DNA from 3 places in the Clostridium sp. LS3 genome. Region 1 is predicted to be linked to each of the others. Evidence: predicted binding sites of a transcription regulator. Region 1 holds the regulator's gene; each other region holds the start of a gene.
What was found. Region 1 encodes Rex, which represses fermentation and respiration genes when NADH is low (regulators of the CRP and FNR family bind a similar motif). Its sites were predicted from a motif close to ATTGTTAANNNNTTAACAAT; they were not measured.

Region 1 (5,778 bases):
TAAAAGAGCATATTGCATTGGTAATATAGAGAGCTGTAAAGCTCTCTTTTTTAGGTTTAGGCGAGTATAAAAGCTTAAAGTTTTGAAAATATGATTAAATATGTCCACTTTTTTACAAAAGATTTTTATTTAAAGTTGACACATTTAATAAGAATAGCATATAATATTATTAAATAAACATATGAACAATTGTTCATATGAGTTTGGAGGGGAATTATGGAAGAAAATAAATTGGAAAGTTGTAATTGTACTATAATTCATAAAGATGTAGTTGAAAAAGTAAAAGGTTCTATACCAAATGAAGAAACTTTATATGATTTAGCTGATTTATTTAAGGCTTTCAGCGATTCTACAAGAATAAAAATATTATGTGCTTTATTTCAAGAAGAGTTATGTGTATGCGATTTAGCTGCTTTATTAAATATGACTCAATCAGCGATTTCACATCAGCTTAGAGTATTAAAATCAAATAGATTAGTTAAGTTTAGAAGAGCTGGAAAAGTAATATATTATTCATTAGCAGATGATCATATTGAGCATATATTTAATGAAGGATTTAAGCATATTATTGAATAAGAAAGTGGGGATAGAAATGAGTAGTAATGAAATAAAATTGATTTTATCTGGATTAACTTGTGCAAATTGTGCAAATAAAATTGAAACTAGAGTTAATAACTTAAATGGAGTTAAAGAAGCCAATTTGAATTTTACAACTTCAAACTTGATTATAGAATTAAATGGAGATATATCAAGAGAAGAGGTAATAGAAGAAACAAAATCAATAATTAAAAAGCTAGAGCCAGAAGTTAAGGTATTTGATAAAAATGATAATAATAACATTACTGAAAATGTTAATAGATGTACAAGTAGTTGCTGTTCTATAGAAAGTGATAGTGATAAAGAAAATCATAATCATGGGAAGGAACATTCTCATACCCATTTAAGAGGAGAAGATCATGGACATTCTCATGATGATTCACACGGACACTCTCATGATCATTCACATGGAGGAAAAGTTGATATAAAGGAGAATATTAGATTAATAATAGGTGCAATAATATATATAGTTGCTATCATTTCAAAAGAGGCTTCAATGATATCAATAATACTTTTTGCTCTTAGTTATGTTTTAATTGGAGGAGAAGTAGTTTTAACAGCTATAAAAAATATATTCAGAGGAGAAGTATTTGATGAAAACTTCTTAATGACAGTTGCTACTTTAGGAGCCTTCTTTGTAGGTGACTTTAAAGAAGGGGTAGCAGTTATGTTATTTTATGAAATAGGAGAGGTATTCCAATCTTATGCAGTAAATAGATCTAGAAAATCAATAACATCTCTTATGAATATAAGAGCTGAATATGCTAATATTTTAGTAGATGGAAAAGAAGAAAAAGTTAAACCAGAAACAGTCAATATAGATGATATAATAGTTATTAAGCCAGGTGAAAGAGTACCTTTAGATGGTGTTGTATTAGATGGAACAAGCTTTGTAGATACATCAGCACTTACTGGTGAATCAGTTCCAAGGGAAGTTTCTGTGGGAGAAGATATTCTAGCAGGATTTATAAATACAAATGGTGTTTTAAAAGTTAAGGTATCTAAAAACTTTAAAGAATCAACAGTATCAAGAATTTTAGAATTAGTGGAAAATGCATCTAATAAAAAAGCACCAACTGAAAAGTTTATAACTAAATTTGCAAGAGTATATACTCCAATAGTTGTATTTTCAGCTTTAGCGTTGGCTATAATACCTCCATTAGTTATAAAGGATGCAAGTTTTTCAGATTGGATTTATAGAGCTTTAATATTCTTAGTTGTATCTTGTCCTTGTGCATTAGTAGTTTCTATTCCTCTCGGATTATTTGCAGGGATTGGAGGAGCATCTAAAAAAGGTATATTAGTTAAGGGTGGAAATTACCTAGAAGCTCTTAAAGATGTTAATACAGTTGTTTTTGATAAAACAGGAACTTTAACTAAAGGAGTTTTTAAGGTAACAGAAATAAATAATAATAATATTTCAAAAGAAGAATTAATAGAGGTTGCGGCTATAGCAGAAAGCTTATCAAATCATCCAATAGCTCAATCTATTATAAAGGAATATGGAAAAGATATAAAAAATGAAGAGTTAAGTGATTATGAAGAAATATCAGGACATGGAATTAAAGCCTTAATTAACGGAGCAGAAGTTTTAGTAGGTAACTATAAACTGATGGAAAAGTTTAATATAAGTTATACTGATATAGCATCAATTGGAACAATAGTTCATATTGCTATAAATAATGAATATAAAGGTAATATAGTTATATCCGATGAAATAAAAGAAGGCGCTAAGAAAGCCATAGAAGGCTTGAAGGAAGTTGGGGTTTCTCAAACTGTTATGTTAACAGGTGATAATAAATCCGTGGCAGAAAAGGTAGCATCACTAGTAGGCGTTGATAAGGTATTTTCAGAATTATTACCAGGAGATAAGGTTGAAAAGGTAGAAGGTTTAATAAAAGATAATTCAACTCAAGGAAAAGTTATATTTGTTGGAGATGGAATAAATGATGCACCAGTTTTAGCAAGAGCTGATATAGGAGTTGCTATGGGAGGAATAGGTTCAGATGCAGCTATTGAAGCCGCAGATGTAGTTTTAATGAAAGACGATCCAGAAGCTTTAGTTACAGCCATTAAAGTTGCAAGAAAGACAAATAAAGTTTTATGGCAAAATATAATATTCTCATTAGGAGTAAAAGTATTAGTATTGATTTTAAGTGCTTTTGGAGTAGCAACAATGTGGGAAGCAGTATTTGCAGATGTAGGAGTAACTTTAATAGCAGTTCTAAATTCAACTAGATGTTTAAAATAATTTTATAACTATTTTATTGACAAATTTCATCATATTAAATATAATGAATTAGGTTGAAAATTTTCAGGCGTAAGGGAAGCATACAAGATCATTATCTTGTTTACAAAGCTTTGAGAAGCTTTGTATAAATTTGAGACTTATGTATAACGGATCTGCTACGTTATACATAAGTCTATTTTTTATAACTAAATATAATTAAATTAATTTTTATTGGAAAATATTTTATTAAATGTTTATTAAGTATATAATCTATTTTTAGATTTTAAGAAAAATAAAAGAAAATTTTGAAACTTTGTTAAATACGTAACTCAAGTTGTTTTAAAATTTTAATAAAAGTGTTAAAATATATATTATAAATTTGGTAATAATAAAGTTTTAATATATGAAAATAAATTTGATTAGGAGAATGAAGGTTATGGATAAGAAAAAGAATATTTCTATGGCTGTAATTAAAAGACTGCCAAAATATCATAGATACTTACAAGAGTTGTTAAGAAATGATGTAGATAGAATTTCTTCAAAAGAGTTAGGAGAAAAGATAGGCTTTACAGCGTCACAAATACGCCAAGACTTAAATTGTTTTGGAGACTTTGGCCAACAGGGCTATGGATATAATGTAAAAGATTTATATAATCAAATAAGCCTAATATTGGGATTAAATAAAGAATACAAAGGAATCATAGTTGGAGCAGGAAATATAGGTCAGGCAATAGCAAATTACAGTAGATTTTCTCAAATAGGGTTAACTATAGAAGCTATATTTGATGCAAATCCTAAGCTTATTGGAATGAAAATAAGAGATATAGAAATACAAGATATTGATAACTTAAAATATTATTTAGGAGATAACAGTATAGATATAGGAATAATTTGTGTTCCTAGAATAAATGCACAAAAGGTTAGTGATACTTTAGTAGAAGGTGGAGTAACAGGCGTATGGAATTTTGCTCCAGTTGATTTATCTGTACCTGAAGAAGTTACAGTTGAAAATGTTCATTTATCAGAAAGTTTACTAACATTAATATATTTACTTCATGATAAAGATGAAAGTAAGTAGTTACATTAAAAAATTGCCTAAAATTAGAAATATTTATTGCAAAAGAAAATTTAAGAGTTTATAATAATAATTGAAGCGGGGGCTTCAATTATTTTTTTTATTAATTGTTACAAGATTAACAAATGGTTTATTTATTAAACATATAGATTATTAAAGAATTTTTGATATGTTTAGTTAAATATGTCACATTAAAGGGTATAAAGTATAGGTTTGAGAAGCTTATATAATTAAAGATTAATGAAAAATTGAATAATTTTATATAAGTATAGTTAAAGGGAGGACTTTATTATGGAGTTAAAGAATGTAATTCTTGAAAAAGAGGGAAATCTAGCTATTGTTACAATTAATAGACCTAAAGCTTTAAATGCTTTAAATTCAGGGACTTTAAAAGATTTAGATGCAGTTTTAGATGATTTAGAAAATGATCAAAATATTTACTGTGTCATACTAACAGGATCTGGGGAAAAAGCTTTTGTTGCTGGAGCAGATATTTCTGAAATGAAGGACTTAACTGAAGATGAAGGAAGAGAATTTGGTCTTTTAGGAAACAGAGTTTTCAGAAGATTAGAAAAATTAGACAAGCCTGTTATTGCGGCTATATCAGGATTTGCTTTAGGTGGTGGATGTGAATTAGCTATGGCTTGTGATATAAGAATAGCTTCAGAAAAGGCTAGATTTGCTCAACCAGAGGTTGGTCTTGGAATAACACCAGGATTTGGAGGAACTCAAAGATTACCAAGATTAGTTGGTGAAGGAAAGGGCAAAGAGCTTATTTATACTTGTGCAACTGTAAAGGCAGATGAAGCTTTAAAAATAGGCTTAGTTAATAAAGTTGTGGCACTAGAAAGTTTAATGGAAGAAGCTAAAAATATGGCAAAGACCATAATATCAAATGCTCCTATAGCAGTAAGGTTATGTAAAGATGCTATAAATAGGGGGATGCAAGTAGATATAGATAAAGCTATAGAAATTGAAGCCGAAGATTTTGGTAAATGCTTCTCTACAGAAGATCAAAAAGAGGGCATGGAAGCATTTATGGAAAAGAGAGCCAAAAATTTTTCTAACAAATAGTCAGAAAAAATAAAATATAAAAAAAATTCAAATTTAAATAATTAAAAATATTTAAATTAAGTAAATTCATATAATCAAAAAAGGTTCAATATCAAGGAGGTATATTAAATGAATTTTCAATTAACTAGAGAGCAAGAATTAGTGAGACAAATGGCTAGAGAATTCACTATAAATGAAGTAAAACCAATTGCTGCTGAAATTGATGAAACTGAAAGATTTCCAATGGAAAACGTTGAAAAAATGGCCAAGCTTGGAATGTTAGGAATTCCTTTTTCTAAAGAGTACGGTGGAGCAGGTGGAGACACGCTTTCTTATATATTAACTGTAGAGGAGCTATCAAAGGCTTGTGGAACTACAGGGGTTATAGTGTCTGCCCACACTTCTCTTTGTGCATCTTTAATAGAGCAGTTTGGAACTAAAGATCAAAAAGAAAGGTATTTAAAAGATCTTGCAACAGGTAAAAAACTTGGTGCTTTTGGTTTAACAGAACCAGGAGCAGGTACAGATGCGGCAGGTCAACAAACAGTAGCAGTATTAGATGGAGATAATTATATATTAAACGGATCAAAAATATTTATAACTAATGGAGGAGTAGCAGAAACATTTATAATATTTGCTATGACAGATAGAAGTAAAGGAACAAAGGGAATATCAGCATTTATAGTTGAAAAGGATTTTCCAGGATTCTCAATAGGAAAGAAAGAAGAAAAACTAGGAATTAGAGCTTCTTCAACAACAGAATTAGTTATGAGTAATTGTATTGTTCCAAAGGAGAACTTAATTGGACAAGAAGGTAAAGGCT
Region 2 (5,778 bases), 1.0 Mb from region 1:
TATCTAATGCCTGGAACTGAATATAATACAGTATATAATGCAAATTTATATCCTATATTAGAGGTTGAAGATGATGATAAAAAAGTAAGAATAGCGATTTCATATTTAAGTAATAAGATTAATTTAGAACGAGGAGATGAAATTGAAGTAATATATCCAAAAGGGAAGATAGAAAAATTAAAACTATATGATAATGAAAGTAAGTATAGGTTTTACTATCTAATTATAGCTATAGGAATAATAGTAACTTTATTATCGATCACAATGCTTTAAATAAAGGGAGCTAAAAATTAGCTCCCTTAATAATATTGTTTCAATTTATTTTTATAAGTTTATATATTCATAAGGCTTTACTAAATATATAGGCTGATGGCAAATTTATATAAATTAAATACTATAATATTATAAACTCTTAAGGGAGGAAAACATGCCATTAAGTATTAGGGAAATAATAATAAGGTTGATATTTTCAGTTTTTGTTGGTGGTATTATAGGATATGAAAGGGAAAGAAAACGCAGAGCAGCAGGACTTAGGACACATATATTAGTTTGTGTAGGAGCTACAATAATATCTTTGCTACAAATTGATATAGGAAATAAGGCTATAGCAATTATTGAAGCTAACAAGGATCTAAGTGAAATTATAAAAATAGATTATGGAAGATTAGGCGCTCAAGTAATAACTGGAGTTGGGTTTATTGGAGCTGGAGCTATAGTGCATACTAAAGGTAATATAAAGGGGTTAACAACAGCAGCAACATTATGGGTGGTAGCATGTTTAGGATTATCTATAGGTATGGGCGAGTATTATGTAAGTATATTTGGAGCTATAATAATTGTAATAACTCTAGTATTTTTAAAAAGCATAGAAAACAGGTTCATATCTAAAAATGTAATTAAAAAAATTGAAATTAAGTATAATAATTTAGAGGATACTAAGTTAGAAATAGAAAAGTATTTAGAAGGTAAAAATTTAATTATTAAAGTTATAGAGTATTTATTAGAAGAAGATAGTTCAAAAGAAGAAGTTCATGCAATTTATACTATATTAAAGCCTCAATATATTAGCTTTGAAACTATATTAAATGATCTAAAAAATAATAAAAATATAGTATATTTAAATGTAATAAAATGATATTAATATAATAAAGGTAAAACAACTTTGATAATCAAAATATTTTATATAAAAATATTCATTATGTAATTGAATTTTAGTTTATATTAGATTATTATTTAATTGAGGAACTATAGAAAAAGGATGGGATAAAATTATTATGGAAAGAAGTGAAAATGTAGTTAATGAGTTATTAGTAAAGATATTTAACGAAATACTACAGATTGAAGAAAAAACATTAAGAAATGGACATTTTTCAGATTTATCAGTTAGAGAAATGCATACTATTGAAGCAATAGGAAGAAAACAAAGAATGATGAGTGAGGTTGCACAAGACTTAGGGATTACTGTGGGTACCTTAACAACAGCAATAAATAGGCTAATTAAAAAGGGGTATGTAGATAGAAAAAGAATAGAAGAAGATAGAAGAGTAGTTCTTGTAGAGTTAACGAAGAAAGGAAAAGTTGCACATAGGCTACACGAAAGATTTCATAATGAAATGGTTAAATCTATGATGGGTGGACTTTTAGATAACGAAAGAGATGTCCTTGTAGAATCTTTAGAAAAACTGAATAATTATTTTAAGGAGAAATGTGAATCAATAGAATAATATTTGGAATAAACTTTCAGTTATTTACTTTCAACAGTTTAATTTTACTATATTCAGTAATATATTTGTGATATTATTAAGGGGTAAATAATTAGAGTGTGGGAGGATATTATGGGAAACACTAGTTTAGATGTTGCTAAATATTCAGTAAGAATGGCTATTTCATCAAGAGAAGAGGAAGAAGAATTAAAAACTGAATTCAAGAAAAAAAGTGTATTAGTTACTGCTGTTAATATAGGCGGAAATATAAATGACTCAACTTCTAAAATATTAGAAAGGGCTTTAGTAGCCTCTAAAAGAAATGGAGTAATAAGAGAAGAACACTTGCATGAAGGTGGAGTAATAGGAGCAACAAGAGATGCTTTAATGCAAGTTTGGAATAGAGCAAGTGGTCAAAATGTAGGAGGAAAAGTAGGCATTGCTAGAAAAGGTGAGCACTTAAGTGTATGTATTTTCCTTAGTGTTGGACTATTACATTTAGATGAGGTTGTGATAGGAATAGGACATAGAGCTGTTCCAGAATAAATAGTAAAATTAAAGTTTAAGGGGCTGTTATAAAATAACAGCCCCTTAAACTTTAATTTATTTTTAACTTTATAATATTTTTATTTACAAAAAAATAATGAAAATAAAGTTTTTTCTAAATTCTCTTTAGAAGTAAAAAAAAGGAGATTTCATAAGTATAATTGGATCTAATGGTGCTGGAAAATCAACGTTATTAAATATAGTATCTGGTAATATAGAGTGTGATAGTGGAATTATACTATTAGATGGAGAAGATGTTTCAAATAAGGATGAATATAAAAGGTCCAAAAATATAGGTAGAGTTTTTCAAAATCAATCTCTTGGTATATCACCGAACATGACTATATTAGAAAGCTTATTGTTAGCTGATAACAAAGGAAAAATTTATGGATTGTCTTTCGCAATAAATAAAAAAAGAATTAACTATTATAAAAATATTCTTAAAGAATTAGATTTAGGATTAGAAGATAAATTATATACAAAAGTAAATTTATTATCTGGAGGACAAAGACAAGCTTTGACATTATTAATGGCTGTTATGACAAAGCCCAAATTATTATTATTGGATGAGCACACTGCAGCCTTAGATCCTAAAACTTCTTTAAAGATAATGGATATAACGGAAAAAATGGTTAAAGAAACTGGAGTAACTACTATTATGGTAACTCATAATTTAAAACAAGATATTAAAAGTGGAAATAGACTTATTATGATGCATAGTGGACAAATTATAATTGATGTAAAAGATAAGGAAAAAGAAGAGTTAACTCATTCCAAATTAATGAAATTATTTGAGGAAGCTAATGTAAATGAAGACTTAAGTGATAGAACTTTATTAGCATAGTATTATTGAATAAATAGAAGGTTTTATTTATATTACAACCTTCTATTTATTTTTTTTATAACAACCTTTATATGATATGAATATTTAATATGATTTTTAGGAAAAGTAATAGTAATTAAGTTATAATTGTATATTAAAATCTAGATGAGAGTATTTAAAAAGATGAAAAGTAAGAAATTAAAATATTATTGTTATATATATAACAATAATATTGCTTTAAATGCCATATACATTTAAGAGATTAGTTACGATTAGATTATATCAATATTCAAAATAACACAAATAATCAGAAAATAGCTTGATAATAAAAGTCGAATATTATATTATATGAACATAATAAGGGGAAAATGGTTTGAATATGTGTAAAATAACTTTATAATAATGTATTAAAATAGGACGGAAAAATAATTTTAAAAAATATGATAAATTTTTAACAAAAAAGATTGACAAAAATTAGACAATATACTAAAATAAACTTGTACTTAGTCGATAGACAAAAAAGAGAATTTAGAAAATAAAATTATTATATAGATATGTAGGAGGAATTAAAATGGCTGTAACAAATGCACAAGAATTAACTCAAAGAATTAAAGAATTAAGAGAAGCGCAAAAGGTATTTGCCACTTACACACAAGAACAAGTAGATGAAATATTCAGACAAGCAGCTATGGCAGCAAGTGACAATAGAATTAAACTTGCTAAAATGGCAGTTGAAGAAAGTGGAATGGGAATTGTAGAAGATAAGGTAATTAAAAATCACTTTGCTGCAGAATATATATATAATCAATATAAAGATATGAAAACTTGCGGAGTTATAGAAGAAGATCATACTTTTGGTATAACTAAAATAGCAGAACCTATAGGAGTTGTAGCAGCTATAGTTCCAACTACAAATCCAACATCAACAGCAATATTTAAAACATTAATTGCATTAAAAACAAGAAATGCAATAATTATATCACCACATCCAAGAGCTAAAAAAGCTACAATTGAAGCAGCTAAAATAGTTTTAGATGCAGCTGTTAAAGCAGGTGCACCAGAAGGAATAATAGCTTGGATAGATGAACCATCAGTTGAATTATCACAAAATGTTATGAGAGAATCAGATATAATACTAGCTACAGGTGGTCCTGCAATGGTTAAATCAGCTTACTCATCAGGAAGACCAGCTTTAGGAGTTGGAGCAGGAAATACCCCAGCTATTATAGATGAAACAGCTCATATAAAAATGGCTGTAAACTCAATACTTCTTTCAAAAACTTTTGATAATGGAGTTATTTGTGCATCAGAACAAAGCATCTTAGTTATGAATGAAGTTTATGAAGAAGTTAAAAAGGAATTATCTGCAAGAGGAGCATACATATTAAAAGGTGAAGAAGTAGATAAGGTTAGAAAGATAATTTTAAATGAAAAAGGTGGCTTAAATGCTAATATGGTTGGCCAACCAGCATACAAGATAGCTGAAATGGCTGGGGTTAAAGTTCCAGTAGGAGCTAAAGTTTTAGTTGGAGAAGTTGAATCAGTAGAGTTAGAAGAACCATTTTCACATGAAAAATTATCACCAGTACTTGCTATGTACAGAGTCAAAACTTTTGATGAAGCTCTAACAAAAGCTTGTAGATTAATAGAATTAGGTGGCATGGGTCATACGTCTGTATTCTATACAGATCAAATAAAATCAACAGAAAGAATTGCTAGATTCGGAGCAGCTATGAAGACTGCAAGAACATTAATAAATATGCCAGCATCACAAGGAGCTATTGGAGATATATACAACTTTAGACTAGCGCCTTCATTAACACTAGGATGTGGATCATGGGGAGGAAACTCAGTTTCAGAAAACGTTGGTCCTAAGCATTTAATTAACGTAAAGAGTGTTGCTGAGAGGAGAGAAAATATGCTTTGGTTTAGAGTTCCAGAAAAGACTTACTTCAAATATGGATGTTTACCAATCGCTTTACAAGAATTACATGATATGGGTAAAAAGAAAGTATTTATAGTAACAGATAAAATTTTGGCTGAACTTGGATATACAGCTAGAATAACAGACGTTTTAGAAAGATATGGAATAGACTTTAGAATATTCTCAGAAGTTGAGCCAGATCCAACTCTAGCAGCAGCTAAAAAAGGTGCAGAAGCAATGCTTGCATTCAATCCAGATGTTATAATTTCATTAGGTGGAGGATCACCAATGGATGCAGCTAAAATTATGTGGGTAATGTATGAACATCCAGAAGTTAGATTCGAAGATTTAGCTATGAGATTTATGGATATAAGAAAGAGAGTTTATAAATTCCCAACTATGGGTGAAAAAGCAATGATGGTTGCTATTCCTACTTCTGCTGGTACAGGATCAGAAGTTACACCATTTGCAGTTATAACTGATGAAAAAACAGGTGTTAAATATCCACTTGCAGATTACGAACTAACTCCAGATATGGCTATAGTTGATGCTGAACTTATGATGAGTATGCCAAGAGGATTAACAGCTGCTTCAGGTATTGATGTTTTAGTTCATGCAATTGAGGCTTATGTTTCAGTATTAGCATCAGAATATACTAATGGATTAGCGTTAGAAGCAATAAGGTTAGTATTTAAGTATTTACCAGTAGCATACAATGAAGGAAGTACAAATGTAAAAGCAAGAGAAAAGATGGCTCACGCTGCATCAATAGCAGGTTTAGC
Region 3 (5,778 bases), 940 kb from region 1:
TATTATTAAAATTATTTTTATTCAATTATTTACCACTTATATTGAATAATTTTTATTTCTAAATTCTGATGGCGATATTCCTACTATCTTTTTAAAGGTATTAGTAAAATGACTTTGATCATGAAATCCTAACAATATGCTTATTTCTAATATACTTTTTTCTGTACTTAACAGTAACGTCTTTGATCTTTCAATCTTTATTTCTCTCAAATACTTCATAATAGATATTCCCTTATATTTTTTAAAACAAGTTGATGCATAGCCTACTGATATATTTAAATTATTACATATTGATTCTAGTGATGTATGATTTTCAATATTTAAATGAAGAGCTTGTAAAAGCTTATTAACTGTAAAGCTATCAGTAATTTCCGTATCATTTATTAGTAAATCCACATATTCATTTATCATTTTTGTCTCAATAATTTGTAAACTACTTATGCTATTAGCCTCTTTAATTTGCCTATAAAATTTATTATAAATTGGATGAAGATATTTTTTAGATATTCCATTTTTTATAATCTCTCTAGTATATACTGCATTCCAAATTATTAAATCATCTCTTTTATGCTCTTTATCAACATCATCTATAACTTCAGATTTATGTTTTTCATTAACTATATTTATTATTTCTTCTTTGTTTCTTGACTCCATTAAAAGTGATATTTTGTTACTAAAAATATTAAAATCGGATTCAAAACTTTCATACCCATCCTTCATAAATTATCTCCTAATCATATTTAATAAAAAGTATATACATATTATATTTCAAATATACAAATTCTAGCAACAAATTTTATTATTAATTCAATATCTCTTCCTTAAATATGCAAGATATAAATTAAAACAATTTAAATAAAAAAGTAGGCAGATTCTATTTTATGAAATCCACCTACTATATATAAAAATCTAAGGGCTTTTTTTATTTAGCTGCTGCTTCTAAAGCTTTATTTACAGCTTCTAATACACCTTTTGATGAATTAGTTGCACCTGATATAGCTTCAACGCCTTCAGTACTTTGTTTCTTTATTATTTCTGGAACTAAGTTGTCTTTAACACCATCTACTAAAGTCTTAGTTTCATGTTGCTCTGTTAAGTTTATTTCTGATATCTTTCCTTTTGCAACTTTAACTTCTACTTTTATTGCTCCAGAAGCTCCTTGTCCTTCACCTGTATATGTTCCATCTTTATATTTTCCGCCACCACAGCCAACAAGTACTGTTGCTGACAATGCTATTGCTCCTAATATCGCAGTTAACTTCTTCATTCTTCTTCCTCCTACAATGTTATTTATCTATTTTTTTATATATGCAGCTGCATTCTTTCCAGCAGTTCTACCAAATGTAACTATATCTGCTAATGCATTTCCACCTAATCTGTTTCCACCGTGTACTCCACCAGTTACTTCTCCTGCTGCAAATAAACCTTTAATAACATTTCCATCTTTATTTACAACTTCAGCATTTGTATTTATTTTTAATCCACCCATTGTGTGGTGAACAGCAGGTGTTACAGGTATTGCATATACCTTACCTTGATTTAATTGTCTTGGAAGATCTTCTCTCTTGAATTCCGAATCAGTTTTAGCTGCTGCAAATTCATTATATTTATTAACTGTTTGAACCATTGTATCTTTATCTATTGATAGTTTTTCTGCTAATTCTGCTACTGAATCTGCTTCTGTAACTAATCCCATATTAAAGTATTCTTCTGTTGCTTTTAAGCTCTTTCTTAATCCTTCATCAAAGAAAAGATAAGCTACTCCATCTTTTTGTTCTAATATAGCCTTAGAAACAACGTCTCTTGTAAATAATTCATTTGTAAATCTCTTACCATCTTTATTAATAAGTATTGCACCATTTCCTCTTACTGCTTCTGTAACCATTACAGCCTTTTCTGGGACAACTGTTGGATGTGTTTGAATTTCTGTCATATCTACTAAGTCTGCTCCAAGTTTTTCTCCAAGAACTATACCGTCCCCAGTAGCTCCAGTATGGTTAGTTGTTGCAAAACCTTTTAAATCTTCTTTATAGCTAACTACCATTTCTTGATTAGCTGAGAAACCACCAGCTGCTATAACAACAGCTTTTGTATTTATTGTATATTCTTTACCTTCTTTATTTGTTACTTTAACTCCTGAAACATTACCATCTTTATCTACAACTATTTCTTTAGCTTCATTCCATAATCTTAAATCAACTTTTTCTTTTTCAGCAGATGCTTTTAACGTATCAACTAAGTGAGCTCCTACTGCCGCTCCACCTGTTGGTCTGTGTGTTCTATAATTTGTAGCTCCTGCCATTCTACCAACATCTGATAAGTCTGCACCTAAATCTGTTAACCATTTAACTGAGTCTTTAGCTTCATTAGATAATTTCTTAACTAATTCAGGGTTGTTCTTTTCATATCCACCCTTCATTGTATCGTTGTACATAGTTTCAATAGAATCCTCTATGCCTTTTGATTTTTGTTGTTCAGTTTCTGCTGCATTTAATCCACCAGTAGCTCTATTAGTATTTCCTCCTACTATAGGCATTTTTTCTAAAACAACAACATTCTCTACTCCCTCTTGTTTAGCTTGTACTGCCGCAGATAAACCTGCTCCACCAGCTCCTATAACTACTACGTCAGCAGTTTCTTTTTTTCCACCACAACCAACTAAAGTTGTTGGAACTAATATTAAAGCTGACATTATTAATGCTAAAGTCTTCTTCTTCATTAACATTTCTCCCCTTAATCCTTAATTATTCTTTAAATATTTACAACTTTAGTATATTTGTTAATTTATAATCAATCAATATTGTGGTCTTATTGTTTATTTTGGTCTTTTTGGTCTTATTTTTTGATTATGTAAAAGTTTGTAGGCCTTCCTATCTTACCATATTCTTGAATTATATCTACTTTTCCTTCTCCAACCATTTTTTCTAAGTATCTTCTTGCTGTTACCCTAGCAAGTCCACTTCCCTTCGCGACTTCTTCTGCTGTCAATTTAGTTTTATTTTTAACATTCATATATTCTATTATTTTGTTATATGTCTTTAAACTTAATCCTTTACATAATTCTCTTTCTTCTGCCTCCTCTTCAATATAATCTTTATTTATTTTTAATATGTACTGATCAATATATTCTTGATTTATATTATCTATATTTTTCATTTCAAAAAATCTATCTTTATAATTAGATAATGCTTCTTTAAATCTTTCAAACTTAAATGGTTTTATTAAATAGTCTACAGCTCCATATTTAAAGGCTTCGTTTACTGAAGCCTTGCATTTATCTGCTGTAATTAGTATTGTATCCATATTAATTTCATTTAATCTAATCCATTTTAACAAATCTAATCCTTTTCCATCTGGTAGAAATACATCTAGTAAAATCAAATCAACCTTACTTTTAGCAATTTTCTCTTTAGCTTCTTTTATATTACTTGCTTCTCCAACTACTTCAAACCCTTCTAGTTTCTCTAAAAATCTTGTATTTATTTCTTTTACCATTGGATCATCTTCAATAATAAAAACTTTTATCTTAGTCATTACTATATTTCAACCTCCCATTTAGTTATTTTATCTGAAGTTAACTTTAAACGTCCATTTAATGAATCTATAATATTTTTTATGTTATATAAGCCAAGCCCTCTGAACTCTCCCTTTGTACTAAATCCTCTTTTAAATATTTTTTCTTTTATTTCATCTTCAATCTTATTTCCATTATTTTTAACTATTATTTTTATTTTTTCTTCTTGGAAAATTCCCACATACACATATCCACCCTCTTTTCCTTTTACTTCTTCTATAGAATTCTCTATAAGATTTCCTATAATGGTTAATATATCCTGTATTCTAATATTGCTAGGAATAGTTTTTAAATATGAGTTTTCATCAATTTCGAACTTTATTTTCATTTCATCAGCTTTATTATATTTTGAAAATAGTAATCCTTGTAATGATAGTTCTTTTATTTTACTTAAACTATCTGTAATTATTCCTCTTGTCTCTGTAGTTTGAAATATATATTCTAACGCTTTATCATTTTCCTCTAATTGTATTAATCCTGCTATAGTATGTAATTTGTTCATAAATTCATGATTTTGAGCTCTTAAGTTCCAAGTTAATTCCTTTACACCTGTTAATTCTTCAGCCATATTATGCACTTTTGTAAAGTCCTGAAGACTAGCAATTGCTCCTACAACTTTACCATACTCTCCTATAATACTATAGAAATTTCCCATAACTATAATATTATTATCCAATCGTATTTCCTTATTAAATATTCTACTTCTTCTATACATTACTTCATATAATAAGTTTATTATTTTATTATCTATTTCCTCATCTGAATTTATCTTTAAAATTTCCAATGCTTTATTGTTTATTGTTGTTATATGTCCTGAACTATTTAATGCTATTAATCCTTCTTCTATATTATTTATAATAGATTCTTTTTCTCTAAGCTGAATAGCTATCTCTTCAGGTTCTAATCCGTAAATATCTTCTTTTATATTGTGTGCTAACTTTCTTGCAAGAAATATTATTACTATTAATACACCTATAAATACTGGTATTAAATCAACAACATATTCTCTAACCTCTTCTTTTAAATCTCTCTTTAAAATCCCTACAGATACTACTCCAACTTGCACCCCATCTTTGTAAATTGGCACAAAAGATCTAATAGATTTCCCTAAATGACCTTCTCCTTCAGATATATAAGTTTCACCATTTTCTAAGGCTAATTTTTCATCTCCACCTAAAAATTTTCTACCTATATTATCCGGAATTGGATGAGAATATCGTACGCCTTCGTTATCCATAATTGTTATAAATAATAAGCCTGTCTTTAATCTTACTCTTTCAGCAAAGTTTTGTACTTTAAGATTGGTAGGGTCTTCTTTATCTGCTAACTCTTTTTGAATCATCGGATTCGCTGCTATAACAAAAGCTGTATCTGTAAGACTTTTTCCTATTGTTTCAGAAACTTTCTTATTTATTATAGCTAATGAAAAAATGCTTATAATAAATATAACAGCTATAAATATAGCAATTGTTAATTTTGTAATCTTTTTTTCTAGATTCATTTATATAGTCCTCTATGTTTTACTTTATTTAATATTTTTACACAATAATTATACATTAATATATAGCTTACAACAAATAAAAAAATTAACATATATAAGTTTACTTATTCCGTCACTCCGCTCAAAGTCAACGTAAACTTACATATGTCCACTTCCAAACTGAATGTAAGGAAAGTATAAAACAAATCTATTTTTTCAAATTAAATTTCTAAAAACATTATCTATTCACATTTTCAAAACTTTAATCTTTCATACTTTCCTAGATATAAAAAGGATGAGAAATTTTTCTCATCCTTTTTATATATTTTTTATTATATTTAATACATATGATTTAAATTCTTCAAAGCTTCCATTTTGTATTGAAGCCCCTTTATTTATCTTTCCACTATTAAAGTTATACTCTGCTGATCCATAATTAAAACTTGCGCTTGAAACTATTATACTAGACTCTGTAACTCTATAGTTAACTTTTGACATCATTACATCTCTGCAAAATTCTATAAAAGCATTAGCTTTTTGTACATCTCCACCGGAAACAACTCTCATAGTAAACTTAAATAATTCATATCCTCCAATAAGCGGAATCATAGTTCCATTTGCCATATAAAATACTTTTCCCATATTATAGAAATATTTCATATCTCCAAAACTCATTGTTCTAAATTCATAGTTAATATCTAAGCTTTCATTATTTAATCCTTGG

Region 2: a site for Rex is predicted at 3,512-3,531, ahead of adhE (bifunctional acetaldehyde-CoA/alcohol dehydrogenase). Genes of this name have one in related genera too.
Region 3: a site for Rex is predicted at 2,776-2,795, ahead of ACZJV1_RS06350 (flavocytochrome c). Genes of this name have one in related genera too.

Annotation. Positions count from the first base shown of each region.
Region 1 is NZ_CM143921.1:435,108-440,885, forward strand. Features, by position in the region: gene ACZJV1_RS02250 (zinc dependent phospholipase C family protein) at 1-29, shown strand, start outside; gene ACZJV1_RS02255 (ArsR/SmtB family transcription factor) at 217-576, shown strand; gene ACZJV1_RS02260 (heavy metal translocating P-type ATPase) at 593-2,848, shown strand; gene ACZJV1_RS02265 (redox-sensing transcriptional repressor Rex) at 3,264-3,905, shown strand; gene ACZJV1_RS02270 (short-chain-enoyl-CoA hydratase) at 4,194-4,976, shown strand; gene ACZJV1_RS02275 (acyl-CoA dehydrogenase) at 5,085-5,778, shown strand, end outside.
Region 2 is NZ_CM143921.1:1,436,499-1,442,276, forward strand. Features, by position in the region: gene ACZJV1_RS06620 (hypothetical protein) at 1-273, shown strand, start outside; gene ACZJV1_RS06625 (MgtC/SapB family protein) at 428-1,135, shown strand; gene ACZJV1_RS06630 (MarR family winged helix-turn-helix transcriptional regulator) at 1,275-1,724, shown strand; gene ACZJV1_RS06635 (HutP family protein) at 1,836-2,249, shown strand; partial or broken gene ACZJV1_RS06640 (ABC transporter ATP-binding protein) at 2,346-3,093, shown strand; gene adhE (bifunctional acetaldehyde-CoA/alcohol dehydrogenase) at 3,644-5,778, shown strand, end outside.
Region 3 is NZ_CM143921.1:1,374,569-1,380,346, reverse strand. Features, by position in the region: gene ACZJV1_RS06360 (helix-turn-helix domain-containing protein) at 37-720, opposite strand; gene ACZJV1_RS06355 (FMN-binding protein) at 923-1,267, opposite strand; gene ACZJV1_RS06350 (flavocytochrome c) at 1,295-2,719, opposite strand; gene ACZJV1_RS06345 (response regulator) at 2,836-3,534, opposite strand; gene ACZJV1_RS06340 (ATP-binding protein) at 3,537-5,075, opposite strand; gene ACZJV1_RS06335 (hypothetical protein) at 5,373-5,778, opposite strand, start outside.